3 regions of the Arthrobacter sp. D5-1 genome follow, and region 1 is predicted to be linked to each of the others. Evidence: riboswitches for the same ligand, from Rfam matches in the RefSeq annotation. Region 1 holds a riboswitch; each other region holds the start of a gene.

Evidence for each region. Region 1 has a riboswitch for cyclic di-AMP ahead of AYX22_RS23450 (M23 family metallopeptidase). Riboswitches for the same ligand answer to the same signal wherever they lie in the genome.
Region 2: linked by a shared signal. The riboswitch ahead of AYX22_RS02680 (NlpC/P60 family protein) and the one ahead of AYX22_RS23450 (M23 family metallopeptidase) in region 1 are both predicted to bind cyclic di-AMP.
Region 3: linked by a shared signal. The riboswitch ahead of AYX22_RS04510 (hypothetical protein) and the one ahead of AYX22_RS23450 (M23 family metallopeptidase) in region 1 are both predicted to bind cyclic di-AMP.

Annotation. Positions count from the first base shown of each region.
Region 1 covers NZ_CP014572.1:288,437-292,893, reverse strand. The annotation lists partial or broken gene AYX22_RS23455 (potassium transporter TrkG) at 1-672, shown strand, start outside; gene AYX22_RS23450 (M23 family metallopeptidase) at 734-1,558, opposite strand; cyclic di-AMP (ydaO/yuaA leader) riboswitch at 1,562-1,733, opposite strand; gene AYX22_RS23445 (SURF1 family protein) at 2,160-3,017, opposite strand; gene AYX22_RS23440 (cytochrome c biogenesis protein ResB) at 3,007-4,457, opposite strand, start outside.
Region 2 covers NZ_CP014571.1:546,571-551,027, forward strand. The annotation lists gene AYX22_RS02670 (NCS2 family permease) at 1-807, opposite strand, end outside; gene AYX22_RS02675 (copper resistance CopC family protein) at 922-1,584, shown strand; cyclic di-AMP (ydaO/yuaA leader) riboswitch at 1,735-1,927, shown strand; gene AYX22_RS02680 (NlpC/P60 family protein) at 1,931-2,719, shown strand; gene AYX22_RS02685 (FAD-dependent monooxygenase) at 2,829-3,521, opposite strand; gene AYX22_RS02690 (universal stress protein) at 3,937-4,457, shown strand, end outside.
Region 3 covers NZ_CP014571.1:957,383-961,839, reverse strand. The annotation lists gene AYX22_RS04520 (response regulator transcription factor) at 1-427, shown strand, start outside; gene AYX22_RS04515 (HAMP domain-containing sensor histidine kinase) at 431-1,960, shown strand; cyclic di-AMP (ydaO/yuaA leader) riboswitch at 2,036-2,223, shown strand; gene AYX22_RS04510 (hypothetical protein) at 2,227-3,054, shown strand; gene AYX22_RS04505 (aminotransferase class V-fold PLP-dependent enzyme) at 3,142-4,457, opposite strand, start outside.

The DNA of each region.
Region 1 (4,457 bases):
GTGGAACCTCCACACCAAGCTCACCATCCAGGTCTCCCTCATCCTGCTCGGCGCAGGCACGGTCCTGTGGGCCGTCAAGGAATGGGACAACGTCCGGACCATCGGCAACTTAGGGGCGGGGAGAAGGTCATCCATTCGCTCTTTGCCTCCGTCATGACCTGCTCGGGCGGGTTCAACCTGGTGGACCAGAACCAGATGGAATCGACCACGATGCTCCTCACCGACGCGCTCATGTTCGCAGGCGGTGGCTCGGCGTCCACGGCCGGCGGCATCAAGGTGACCACCATCGCCGTCATGTTCCTGGCCATCGTGGCCGAAGCACGCGGCGATGCCGACGTGAAGGTCTACGGCCGCACCATCCCCCAAGGCACCATGCGGGTGGCCATCTCGGTGATCGTCGCCGGAGCAACCCTCGTCTCCGTCGCCGCCTTCCTGCTCCTGCAGATCAGCGGGGCCTCCCTTGACAGGGTACTGTTCGAGACCATCTCGGCCTTCGCCACCGTGGGACTGAGCACCAACCTCAGTGCCGAACTGCCGCCCTCCGGGGTGTACGTGCTCTCGGCACTGATGTTCGCCGGCCGTGTCGGCACTGTCACCCTGGCCGCGGCACTGGCCCTGCGCCAGCGCAGCCAGCTGTACCACTTTCCCGAAGAGCGACCGATCATCGGTTAGCCGCGTGCCCTTCGATCGACAAGCCGCGCCTCTTCGAGGTGAGTGGTGCCGCCCTCCAGGGTCACATCCAGCCCTGCGGATTCACTGTCTGACCGTTCAAAAGCACCTCGAAGTGCAGGTGGCAGCCGGTGGAGGCTCCGGTGGTCCCGGCCGCGGCGAGCCGCTGGCCGGCGGCCACGGTCGCCCCGACAGAGGTTTCGATGGACGCCAGATGGTTATACGTACTCTTCAAGCCGTTGCCGTGGTCCACCACGATCCTGTTTCCGCCCCCATAGGGTGACCAACCCGCCTCCACGACCGTTCCATTGCCTGCGGCGAACACCGCGGTCTGGCACGCTGCCACGAGGTCCAGTCCGGTATGCAGTTCCCCGGAGCCGCTGATCGGGCTGGAGCGGATACCGAACGGCGACGTGACGGACATGCTGGCCAGCGGCGCGCCGAGCCGGGCAGAGGAAGCAGCGGGGGCAACAGCCGGTGCGGGGGAGACAGCCGTCGGAGATGCCGTGCCCGCGGCGGCACCCTGGGTCTTGGCGGGCACGGGCAACGGCGCCTGCTCGGTGGTGACAGCGGGCCGTTCATAGCTGATGGACGCCCCGGCAGAGGCCTGAACCGGCGCAATGGAAGCTTTCGCCGCTGAGGCTTGCACAACGGGGCCGGCTCCGGCGGGGGCCGGTCCGGCGTGGGCGGCCGTTAGAGAAGCGGTCAGAATCGCGGCGACGCTCAGCGTGGCGGCAGCCGTGACCTGTTTGCGTCGGCTCACGCGCGGCCCGGCAGCCGGCACACCCCGGTGCTGCGGCGTAACCCGGGAAGTCGTCCGGGCGGCCGCGCGAAGCAAGGGACCGGAGGTTGGTTTTCGGCGGCGGCCATGGGGGGATAAGGAAGACAAGGGGGATCCTTTCGGTTCGCCTGCGAAGTTAGCTGTCGGGTTCGGGCCAAGGAAATACCCGGCCGCACCCCGGTGGCCATCTGACCACCGACATCGCGGCTTCACCCCAAGGCAGGCTGGCTGCCGATTCTGGGTCCTCCACCCCCGCCGTAAAAGGGATAGTCGTTTGATGCCACCGGCGGGGCTGAGCGTGCGGCATCAAGGGTTTTAGTACAGAAAAACCTGAACTAATAGTAGCCGCAAAGCCTCATCGTTACAATTTCGTGACACTACGTGCGCGGCGTGGGCGCTGGTGCCTGTCCCGGTCTCGCTTCTCGCAGCCCAAGCCAAGCTACATAGGTGCGTATCTTCAGATGAGCAGCTAATGGCACCAACGAACCCCACATCCGGATGGTTCCGGTCCCGGGCGTGCCGGGCACAGAGCTGTGTCGATTGCCCCGTGCTGAGGTGTACGCGAGGGCCAGCAAGGGATCCTGATGGTTCCCCAAAGGGACGGTGTTTCCGCGGCAACGGATCGGCCCGGACAACCAGGCGGGCACGCTCCTCACGGTGACGGCGTGACGGCCTGGTTGCCGCTGTCATCCTTGCCCAGGCCGGGGGGTTAGAGTCCCATGGAGTCCAGAAGCGCGTCTTCTTCTTCGGAGCCGGAGCGCTTGGGTCGGGATGTCGCCCGGGGCTGCTGAAGGGCTTCAACCGGGTCCGCCACGTCGTCCGGCATGTCGCGTTCCTCGCGACCGATCCGGGCCTGTTGCCGTGCCATGTATCCAAATCCGACGAAGGCCAGGATCCCGAACGTGATCCACTGCAGGGCGTAGGACAGGTTCGACCCTTCCTTGACCGCCGGCGCGGCGAGCTGCTGGGGGGCCACGGCCGGCTGTGGGGACTCCGAGGCCATCACCCCGTAGCTGCCCCTCATGAGCGGGTAATCGAGTTGCTTCCCGTAATAGGACAGGTCAATGCTGGCCAGCTGGCCCTCGGGTGCGTCACGGCCAAGATCAGGTTCGGACGGTTTGATCCGGACGACCGCGGTAACCTCGCCGGTCGGCGGGCCAGGCACGGTGTCGGGGTATCCGGGCCGGTCATTGCCGATCGGCAGCCATCCCCTGTTGATCGCGATCGTCTCACCGGAGCTCACCCGGAACGGGACCAATACCTCGTATCCGGCGGCGGAATTGTTCGGCCGGTTCCTGACGATTCTCTGGTCCTGCCCAAGGTACCGGCCAGTCACGGATACGGTCGTCCATTTCGCCTCAGGGTCGGCGACGTCAAAATAAGGACGGGCATCCTTGAACGGCATAGGGGATTTGTCGTAGTTCTCCTGGACCCTGCGGATCTCGGTCACGGCCTGGTTCCGGCGATCCATCTGCCAGTTTCCCAGTCCAATACACGCGGCGGCAAACAGTGCCGCGACCATCAGGAAACCGGCCCAACGCCAGGACAGCAGGAACCTATACGCCACCGGGGCCCTCCTGGAGCTGCCACTGCCCGGCCAGCAGTGCGCGGATGGCCGTCGCCTCGGCGGCCAGGCGATGGTCTTCGCCCCGTGCCAGAAGACCGTATTCGACCATCGTCCGCCCGTCCTCGTGGGCGCCGGCACGAACCCAGACCCTCCGACGGTTCACGTACAACGAAGCCATCAGGCCCGCGACGGCCATCAACGAAAAGACCAGCACGCCGGTCTGTCCGGGGGTGCTGCGGATGTCCACACCGATGTAGCGTTTGAGGCCATCGAAGCTGATACTTCCCTTGCCCTCGGGCAGCGTGTACGTGCCACCCGGAGTCAAGGTGATGCCCTTGGCGGGCAGTTCCCGCCCGTTAAGCTGGGTCAAATCCTTCACGTCCAGGTTGTAGACATTCTGCGGCACACCGTCGTCCAGGCCCAGGTCCCCGTAGTAGGAGTTCAGGTTCAGTTGGGGGTTCAGCGGGTCCGGGTCGAAGCTGTAAGCGACCCCTTCATCATTTTTGATGGCGGAGGGCAGGAAGAATCCCACGAAACCCAATTGCGCCGGACGGGCATCAGGAACCTTGACGACAACCGTTGAGGTGTAGACCCCGTCGTTCGGGATGGACACGACCGGGCCACTGAATGCCGTGTCGCCGTTGCCGTCCCGCACAGTGATGACCGGGGCGTAGCCGTTGCCGACCAAAAAGACGCCCACCTCCCCGAAATAGACAGGGTCATTGACCTTCAGCGTTCGGGGTTCCTGAGCCGCGTCGGGCGCATCCCGGGTTCTTAGCTGGGCGGTGAAATCGATGGGCTGGCCGAACTGCCTGCTGGACTCCCTGTCGAAGCGGACCGCGAACGTGTCCAACGTGATCGTGAACGGCTCCAACCACGAGGACTGGAAGTTGGTTCCGGGCGCGAAGTTGTCGTAGCCCACGAGCGTGTTGACGAACGTATCGCCTTCGATCAGGATCTTCTGTCCGCGGAACCCGAACAGCCCGCCAATGGCCAAACAGATCAGAACGCCGATCAGCGAGGTGTGGAACACCAGGTTCCCGGCTTCCTTCAGGAAGCCGCGCTCGGCACCCAGTGACGGCAAAGCTCCGTCCTGGTCCCTGACCTGGACCCGGTAGCCGCGCTTCTTCAGCGCAGCGGCCGCGTCGGCGATGGCGGCCGCGGCGGGGATCCCGGCGTCCGCCGGCAGCTCCAGGGTTCCGTACTCCGGCAGCCGGGAGAGTCGCTTCGGGGTACGCGGGGGGTGCGAACGCATGGCTTTGTAATGGGCTCGGGCCCTCGGAACCACACAGCCGATCAGGGAGATGAACAGCAGGATGTAGATGGCGGAGAACCAGGCCGAGGAATAGACGTCGAAAAGCTGCAAGGCGTCCAGGACCGGGCCGTAGTCCGGGCGGTTCTTGATGTACTGAGTGACGAGCGAGGGGTTGGCTGGGCGCT
Region 2 (4,457 bases), on a different replicon from region 1:
GTTGGCCTTGCCGATGAGGGACAGGTCCGGGGCGCCCCACTCCGAGAGGGTGGGAGCCACGAGGGACCAGCCGCGCGGGTTGACGTTCTTGCCGTCGAAGCTGGGGCCGATGTGGAGGGTGAACTCGAGGATGGCTGCCAGTGCCGTGGAGACCACGATGCCGATGAGGATGGCGCCGCGGACCTTGCGGACCACCAGGGCGATGGTGAGGATGAGGCCCACTGCGAACACCAAGGTAGGCCAGCCCATGAGCTTGCCATCCACGCCCAGGCCCAAGGGAACCGTGGTGCCGGCGGCGTCGGGAATCCGGCGCACAAAGCCTGCGTTGACCAGGCCGATCAGTGCAATGAAGAGGCCGATGCCCACCACGATCGCCGTTTTCAGCGCTTCCGGCACGGCTTTGAACACGGCAGTACGGAAACCGGTCAGCACCAGGATGAGCATGGTGATGCCGGAGAGGACCACGAGGCCCATCATGTCCGGCCAGGTGAGTTCCGGGTGCGAGGCGACCGTGACGGCAACGAAGGCGTTGACGCCCAGCCCGGTTGCTACGGCGAATGGGTGCTTGGCCCACGCGCCCATGAGGATGGTCAGGATGCCCGCCACGAAGGCCGTCGTGGCTGCGACGGCTGTGAAGCCGAGGGATGCCCCACTGGAATCCGCCCCGGACAGAATCAGCGGGTTCAACACCACGATGTAGCTCATGGCGAAGAACGTTGCGAAGCCGCCACGAATTTCCCGCGAGTACGTGGATCCACGTTCAGTAATTTTGAAGTAGCGGTCTACTGCAGAACCTTGCTTAAGCATGAAAGACTCCGGGGATCGGGGGGAGTGTGCCCTCAAATCCTATGCGGTCCGGTGCGGGCGCTCCGGACGATTCGCCTAGTCTGTAAGGAAGCCAACACTAGGAGAAACCGCCCCATGCGTACCATCCGCCCGCTTCTGGCCGCCGTCGTCGCTGCTCTTGCCTTCGCGTCCGCCCTGCTGTTTACTGCGGCGCCGGCGTCTGCCCACGACGTCGCTGAATCCACGACGCCGGCCAGTGGCACCAGCGTCACGGACGTCCCGGCGTCGGTTTCCATCACGTTCAACAACCGGCCGCTCGCCATCGGTTCGGGCGTCACGGTCACTGCGGGCGGCGAAAACTGGGCCGACGGCCCGGTGGAAATCATCGACAACCAGGCGGTCCAGAAGTTGCGCGAAGGCGCTCCGGCCGGCGAATACACGGTGGTTTGGCGCGTCGTCAGCAGCGATTCGCACCCCATCGAGGGCACCTTTACCTTCACGGCCACCGCAGGAAGCACGACGACGGCCAGCGGCCCGGCGGCAGCCTCTCCGTCCGCATCGGCTCCGTCCGCTTCGACACCTTCAGCGGCGGTGCCGACGGCGGGAACCGCGGCCCCGGGCACTGCGGCGTCGGGAACCGGCAACAGCGAGCCCGCGGCCGACGCCTCCCAGCCCTTCCCATGGAGCATCGTGGGCCTGGCGGTTGTTGCTGTTGGTCTCGTTATTTTTCTGGCTGTTACCGCCCGCAGGAAACTGGCTGCTTCGAACGACCCTGAGGGCCCTTCTCCCGCGGAATAACGGGGTTTTCTACGTAGCTGCGAAGATCTCGAAACGGTGACTGCGACACGCCAGAAGCGTACTTCTCGTTACTTAAATGTGACTTCCGCGTGATCATCGCGTACGGTGGTACCTGTGCCTGTTCCACGTAGCGGGCACTTCCGGTCTGATTGCCTAGCTCTGCCGCAGTCCGGAATCCGTTCGCAGACAAACCTTACGGCAGAGACGGGGAACCCATTTTGGGCCGCTTTCGAGCGTGCCTTGGGGTGAAGTCACGATGCTTCCGCTGAACAGCGGGAGATAGTGGCCGGGTGACTCCCATCCGAATCCGACAGCTAACCTCGCAGGCATCGGGAGAGGCTCTTTCATGTCTTCACGCATTCTTCGCGGCCGTCGTAAGGCGGACAGCGTACGTCCTAATCCGTTCATCTCCATCTCCAAGGCAGTTGCCAGCAACGCTTCCGGCGCTGGCCGCCAGGCAGCTGTTATCGCAGCAGCCTCGGGCCTTGTGTTGACCGGCTCCATTGCAGCTCACGCTGCTGAAGCTCCGGTTCAGCGGGATTCCAGCCCGGCCACGGTCGCTGAGACCGTTTCGGCCGACGCTCCCACCCAGGTTGTTACCGCCCTGGCTACGGCTACGGTCAACTTCGAGCGCCCCGCTGTTGCTTCCGTTGCAGCTCCGGTTATCGAAAAGCCTGCACCGGTTGCTCCGGCTCCTGTCGCCAAGAAGGCAGCAGTCACCACTGCCGCCGCCAAGGCTCCTGTTGCCAAGGCTGCTGCAGCCGCTCCGGCCGCTGCTGCTCCCGCTCCTGCGGCTGCTGCTGCTCCGGCTGTTGGTGGCGTCAATGCCGCCATGGTTGCCTCGGCTTACGCCCAGATCGGCATCATGCAGGACTGCACCGCCATGGTGGAGCGCGCACTCGGCTCCGCAGGCATCCCCGTTGGCGACCTCGGTCCCATGCAGTTCATGAACTACGGCAAGGTTGTCAGCTCACCCCAGCCCGGTGACATGATCGTCCAGTCCGGCCACGTCGCCATCTACATCGGCAACGGCCAGGCCATCAGCGGTGGCATCAACGGCAACCAGACGGGTATCCACCCGATCAGCTGGTTGACCGCAACGGGTCCCCTGACCTACGTACGCGCTGGCGCATAAGCCTCACGCTTCAGTTCAAAGGCCGGTGTCTTCGAAGAGTTCATCTTCGAGGGCACCGGCCTTTGGCGTTAAGTTATGTGCGGAATAGTTCGCAGCCAGGTTTGATCTGCTAAGCGGTGGCGATGCCCGGCCCTGCAGGGAGGGCCACCTTGGACGATATCGCCTGGCCTACAGCCTTTGCCTGCCGAAGTACTTCCTTCGGTGTGGGCGTAATGAGCTCGCCGACTCCTACAAGGTGCATCCCGACGGCCCGCATTGCGGCCACCAGGTTTTGGCCGATCGCTATGCCGAGTTCCGCCAGCATTCGGCGCAATTGGCTCTGTGCGCAGCGCGTGACCACAATATGGTCGGCCAGAAGAACACCGTTGGCAGTGTGGACGGCCCACTGGCGGCGGGTGGACTCGAGGGGGCCGGAGGCGTGGAGCCCCGTCCTGAGCCCGGCAGTGGTCATGCTGGCGGCCAGTCCATAGCCGATCTGTTGGGAAGGGTCGGAGCCAAGGAAATCGAGGCGGACAGCCCGTGTGGTGCTGCGGACATCCAGGTGATGGCTTGCGGCGTAGTTCCGCAGGTGGCGGAGGATCTCGTTGCGCTCCTGCATGGCTGCGGGATCGGCTGCATCGCAGCGTTGAAGCATTCCGGTGTGGACTGACGGACCCGTTGCGGACAACGTGCCGAACCCGTCCACCACAATGGAGCCCACGCCGTAGCGGCTGAGCTCACTGGCAACTGCCAAGCCGGACAAGCCGGCTCCGATGACCACGGTGGTGGTGCGTTCCGTGGCGGAATCAGGCGTGAGTGACACTGCTTGGTTCCTCCTTGACGTGTGTGCCATTAGGCATCGCATGGGGTCGCGTCCGAGTTCCCCAAGCGGCCGCAATAAATGGCCGGAGTGTGCTGTGGAACACGGTTGCCGGCCATTCGGTGACTCGAACACTACCGAACTTTTTCTGCCATGGATAGCCTCCTGGGTCCGCGTGTTCGCGTTGTTCATCCCCAGCGCAAAATGAGCACCCTGGAACCGAGCCCGGACCGTTATACACATAGCCCAAAGTCACCTTGATTCGGCGTTGCCGACCGAGAATAGTTGGCATTGGGAGAAGGAATTTCCAGGTTTCTTCTGCCCGGGCCATTGACATTGACGCCAGGAGGGAATCCGAGCCGGAGAACCTCTGGCAGAATGGCCGGAACATCAAGCAGCAGGTGGAGAGGCGGGCCCCATGGACCAGCACAGCAGGCACAATGAAGAGCCACAGGACGGCCAGGACCACGCAGTGGCGCCAGGAGGCATTGTCGTTGGAGTTGACGGTTCAGAGCACGGGCAGTGTGCATTGGTGTGGGCGGCACGTGAAGCCGAACGCCGTCAGCTGCCCTTGCACATCGTGACGGCCTACTCCGTACCTATCTTTGCCGCATCAGGCCTGGACGGCGGTTATGCAACTGTGGATGATTCGGTGATCCGCGAGGGCGCGGACGCGATCGTGAAACAGGCTATGGACAAGATCTCCGGGTACGCCATCGAGGTTGACGCTTCAGTGGAGAACGGCGACGCTGCCGGTGTCCTCCTTGATCTCTCGGCAGATGCCGCACTCCTCGTTTTTGGCAGCCGGGGCCGCGGGGGCTTCGTTGGTCGCCTTTTGGGATCTGTCAGCAGCGCATTGCCTGCCCACGCCAAATGCCCCACCGTCACGGTCCCGCTGTACTGCGCCGACCGTCTCGGCGAAAACACGGAAGACAAGCA
Region 3 (4,457 bases), on a different replicon from region 1:
GCAGGACCGCATCGTCGGGCTGGCTGCCGGCGGCGACGACTATGTCACCAAACCCTTCAGCATGGAGGAAGTCCTCCTGCGACTGCACCGCCTGGTCCAGCGTTCCGGCGTGGCCGCCATGGACACTGCCGAACTGGTGGTGGGTGACCTTACCCTGAACGTGGACACCCGTGAAGTCACCCGGGCCGGCGAGGACATTCCGCTTACCGCCACCCAGTTTGAGCTTTTGCGCTACCTCATGGAGAACCCTAAACGAGTGGTCAGCAAAGCACAGATCCTGGACCGTGTGTGGGACTACGACTTCGGTGGACAAGCCAACATCGTGGAGCTCTACATTTCCTACCTGCGCAAGAAGATCGAAGCAAACCACCCTCCAATGATCCACACCATCCGCGGCGCCGGCTATGTCATCAAGCCTGCGGACTAGGCGTTGAGCACCCCTTCAGGAGTGGCCAAAAAGTCACACCGCAGTTGGCTCAGCCCCTCCGCGTGGCACCTGCGTACCCGACTGGTCCTGGTCGCCATGGCCTTGCTGGTCGCCATTTGCGCTGCCGTGGGAGTGGTCAGCTACGCCTCCATGGACATGGTGTTCAACAAGCAGCTCGACCGGCAGTTGGAGCAGGCGTCAAGCCGCGCGACCAGCTTCGGCAGGCCGCCGTCGAACTTTCCGTCCTCCCCCTCCGGAAGGCCGGACCCGCTGGAAGCGCGCGGCCAGGCCGCTGGAACGCTGAACGCACGGATCGATGGAACAACCGTGATCAATCCAGGCGTTATTGAGGCCTCCGGCAAGCGGGCCGAACTCACGGCGGACGACAAACAGATTCTGCTGTCGTTGCCCCGGGACAACCGGCCTGTGGACCGATCGCTCTCCTATGGGGATTACCGGCTCGTGGCCGTCGAAACTGCCGGCGACGTGATCGTGACGGGACTGCCTCTCGCGGACAAGCAAAGCGCCGAGGCCTCGCTGGTGTGGACCATGGTTCTGGTGTCGCTCGGCGGACTGGCTGTGATCGGCCTCGCGGGAACGGTAATCATCCGGCGGACCATGCGTCCATTGGAGCAGCTCTCCGAGGTAGCCACCAAAGTTTCCCGCCTCCCTCTCGACGCCGGTGAGGTGGCACTTGCGGTGCGGGTCCCGCCGTCGGCCGCCCATCCCGGAACCGAAGTCGGCAGCGTTGGCCATGCCCTCAACCAGATGCTGAACAACGTCTCCAGTGCTTTGGAAGCCCGCCAGGAAAGCGAAACCAAGGTGCGCCAGTTCGTCGCGGACGCGTCGCACGAACTTCGAACGCCGCTTACGGCCATCCGCGGTTACACCGAACTGTTGAGCATGACCGAGAACTTCACCGATGACGGCCGAAAGTCGCTGGCACGCGTCCGGAGCCAGTCCGAACGGATGACCACCCTGGTGGAGGATCTGCTGCTGCTTGCCAGGCTGGACGAAGGCCAGGCGCTCAAGATCACGGACGTGGACCTCACCCAGTTGGTGATTGAAACTGTCAGCGACGAGAAAATCATGGCACCGGACCAGATTTGGCAACTCCAACTCCCGGATGAACCCGTCACGGTCCGCGGCGACGTTACGCAACTGCACCAGGTCCTGGCCAATCTTCTCTCCAACGCCCGTAAACACACCGATGCCGGCACCACGGTGGTCACGAGCGTGATGCTCTCCGCCGACGGCAGCCCAGTGGTGACCGTAACGGACAACGGGCCCGGCATTCCAGAGGATTTCCAGGGCCGGATCTTCTCCCGTTTTGCCCGCGCCGACGCTGCGAGATCGGGGTCCGAGGGCACGTCGGGGCTGGGTCTGTCGATCGTTGAATCCATCGTGGAAGCTCACGGCGGCAGCGTGCACGTGGCGTCCCGTCCAGGGCGCACGGAATTCACCCTTCGATTCCCCGCGGTCGCCACCGAACAGAAGTTACGAACCCAGCAAGGCGACTCACCGTCGTCGTGATCTCTGTTACCTAAATGTGACTTCTACGAATTCCTCCTGTACCGTCGAAAGGGTGGGTCGCCCCAACTGGCCCACATCCGGGATGCGCCGAGCTCTGCCACTTCCCGGAGTCCGTACTTACTCCGAGGCAGAGACGGGGGACCCAGAGTCTCCGGGACCAGGCATTTATGCCGGACCCTTGGGGTGAAGCCGCAGCGTGATGCGCGGCCGGATGACCTCATCCGAACCCGACAGCTAACTCCGCAGGCGCTGAGAGGTAATCACACATGTCTGAATTTAATGATCAGACGCGCCCTTCCGCGCGTCACCGCGATGAGCACAACGCACCGTTGACCAAGTCGCAGGCTGTCCTCAAGAACGCTGCCCGCCAGGGCAAGTCCGGCCACCGCATGTCGGTTGTTGCCGGTGTTGTAGCTGCTGCGCTGGGCGTTGCATCGCTCGGTACTGCTGCCAACGCCGCCCTGACCCTTCCCGAGGTAAGCCGCGTTGCAGAGACCCAGGCGAATGCCCAGGTCAGCAACAACAAGACAGCTGAAATCTCCGCTTCCTTGGATGCAGCCGCTGCAAAGGGCGCCGCTGACAGGGCAGCCGTGGACAAAGCCGCAGCCGAGAAGGCCGCGGCGGACCAGGCCGCCGCTGAAAAGGCCGCCGCCGAGAAGGCCGCTGCCGACCAGGCCGCCGCTGAAAAGGCCGCCGCTGATGCTGCAGCCAAGCAGGCCGCCGACGCCGCTGCTGCCGCCGCCGCTGCCGAAGCTGCAGCTGCTGCTGCCGCCCCCAAGGCCGTGGACGATCCCGCCGCTGCCAAAGCCTACGCTGCCAGCATCCTTGGCAACTACGGCTGGAGCGCCAGCGAAATGACTGCGCTGAACACCCTGTGGGAGAAGGAATCCAACTGGAGGACGACCGCCACCAACGCTTCCAGCGGTGCTTACGGCATTGTCCAGTCGCTGCCGGCTAGCAAGATGGCAACCGCGGGCGCTGATTGGCAGACCAACTACCAGACCCAAATCAAGTGGGGCTTGAACTACATCAAGGAACGCTACGGATCCCCGTCGGCCGCCCTGGGCTTCCACTTGGCCAACAACTGGTACTAAGCCAGACTGCTTGATTACCGCGCCGGTTGCCGCCGCCCGCACCAGTACAGACTGGAGCGGATGGCGGGAACCGGCGCGGTTTTCGCGTTACACAGACTCCGGTTCGGCTTCCAACGCGCTGCGCACCGCCGCGATGGACGCAGCAACATCCCCTGCATCCGTGGTCCAGTTACTCACCGAAATCCTGAGGATTTCACGGCCACGCCAGGAGGACCCGGACATCCACACCGCGCCCTCGGCCATCAGCCGTTGCGTGACACGGTGTGTGCGGTCATCACTGCCGAAGCTCACCGATACCTGCGTGAAGACGACGTCGTTGAGCACCTCGACTCCCGGAATCGCGGCGAGCCCCTCAGCCAACGCGCGGGCGTTTGCAGCGAGCCGCTCCACCATGGAGATCACCCCGTTACGGCCCAGTTGCCTCAGCGCCGCCCACACAGGGATGCCCCGGGCACGGCGGGACATCTCAGGCACTTTCTCGAAAGGATCTCCCGGGCCGGCATCCGTAGCAATGAGGTAACTTGTGTGAACACTGAAAGCACGCCTCAAGGCTTCCGGCCTCGCAACGATGGCCAAGCCGCAGTCGTAAGGAACATTCAGCGTCTTGTGGGCATCCGTGGCCCAGGAATCTGCTTCCTCTACTCCCGCCAGCCGGGCCCGCAGCGTCGGGCTAACGGCGGCCCATAAACCAAAAGCACCATCCACGTGCACCCATGCGCCGCGATCGTGGGCCACCGCAATGGCTTCCTCCATGGGATCAAAGGCGCCGGAATGCAGGTTGCCCGCTTGCAGACAGACCAGTGACAGTCCTGGTTGCTGGTCCATGGCCTCGGCAAGTGCGTCGGGGAGAATCCGTCCTTCCTCGTCGGCATCTACGGGCACGCAGGCACCCAATCCGAGATACCGCAAAGCCAGGTCCACTGCGGCGTGCCGCTCCCTGCCCGCAAAGGTGGTGATGCGTGGGGCGCCTGTCAGCCCCAGCGCCTCAAGGTCCCAACCCGCCTCGTCCATCAGATATTGGCGGCCCGCTGCCAACCCCACGAAGTTGGCGGTGGTGGCGCCGGTGGTGAATCCGACGTCGGCACTCGAAGGAAGGTGGAGAAGGTCCAGCAACCACGCGGCGGCAGATTCCTCGATGGCAGCAGCCGCCGGCGTAGCGAACCGAAGCCCCGTGTTCTGGTCCCACGCCGAAACGAGCCAATCCGCAGCCATGGCAGCGGGAAGGGTTCCGCCCATGACCCACCCAAAGAACCGTCCGGACTGGATCGCCATCAAGCCGGGCTCAGCCAGAGCGGCGAGCTCATCAACTACCTCCGCAGCATCGGTGGCCTCGTCCGGCAGCCGCGACGTCATGCTGTTGGCTACCTGATCGGCATCGGAGGACGGGCGGACAGGACGTGTTG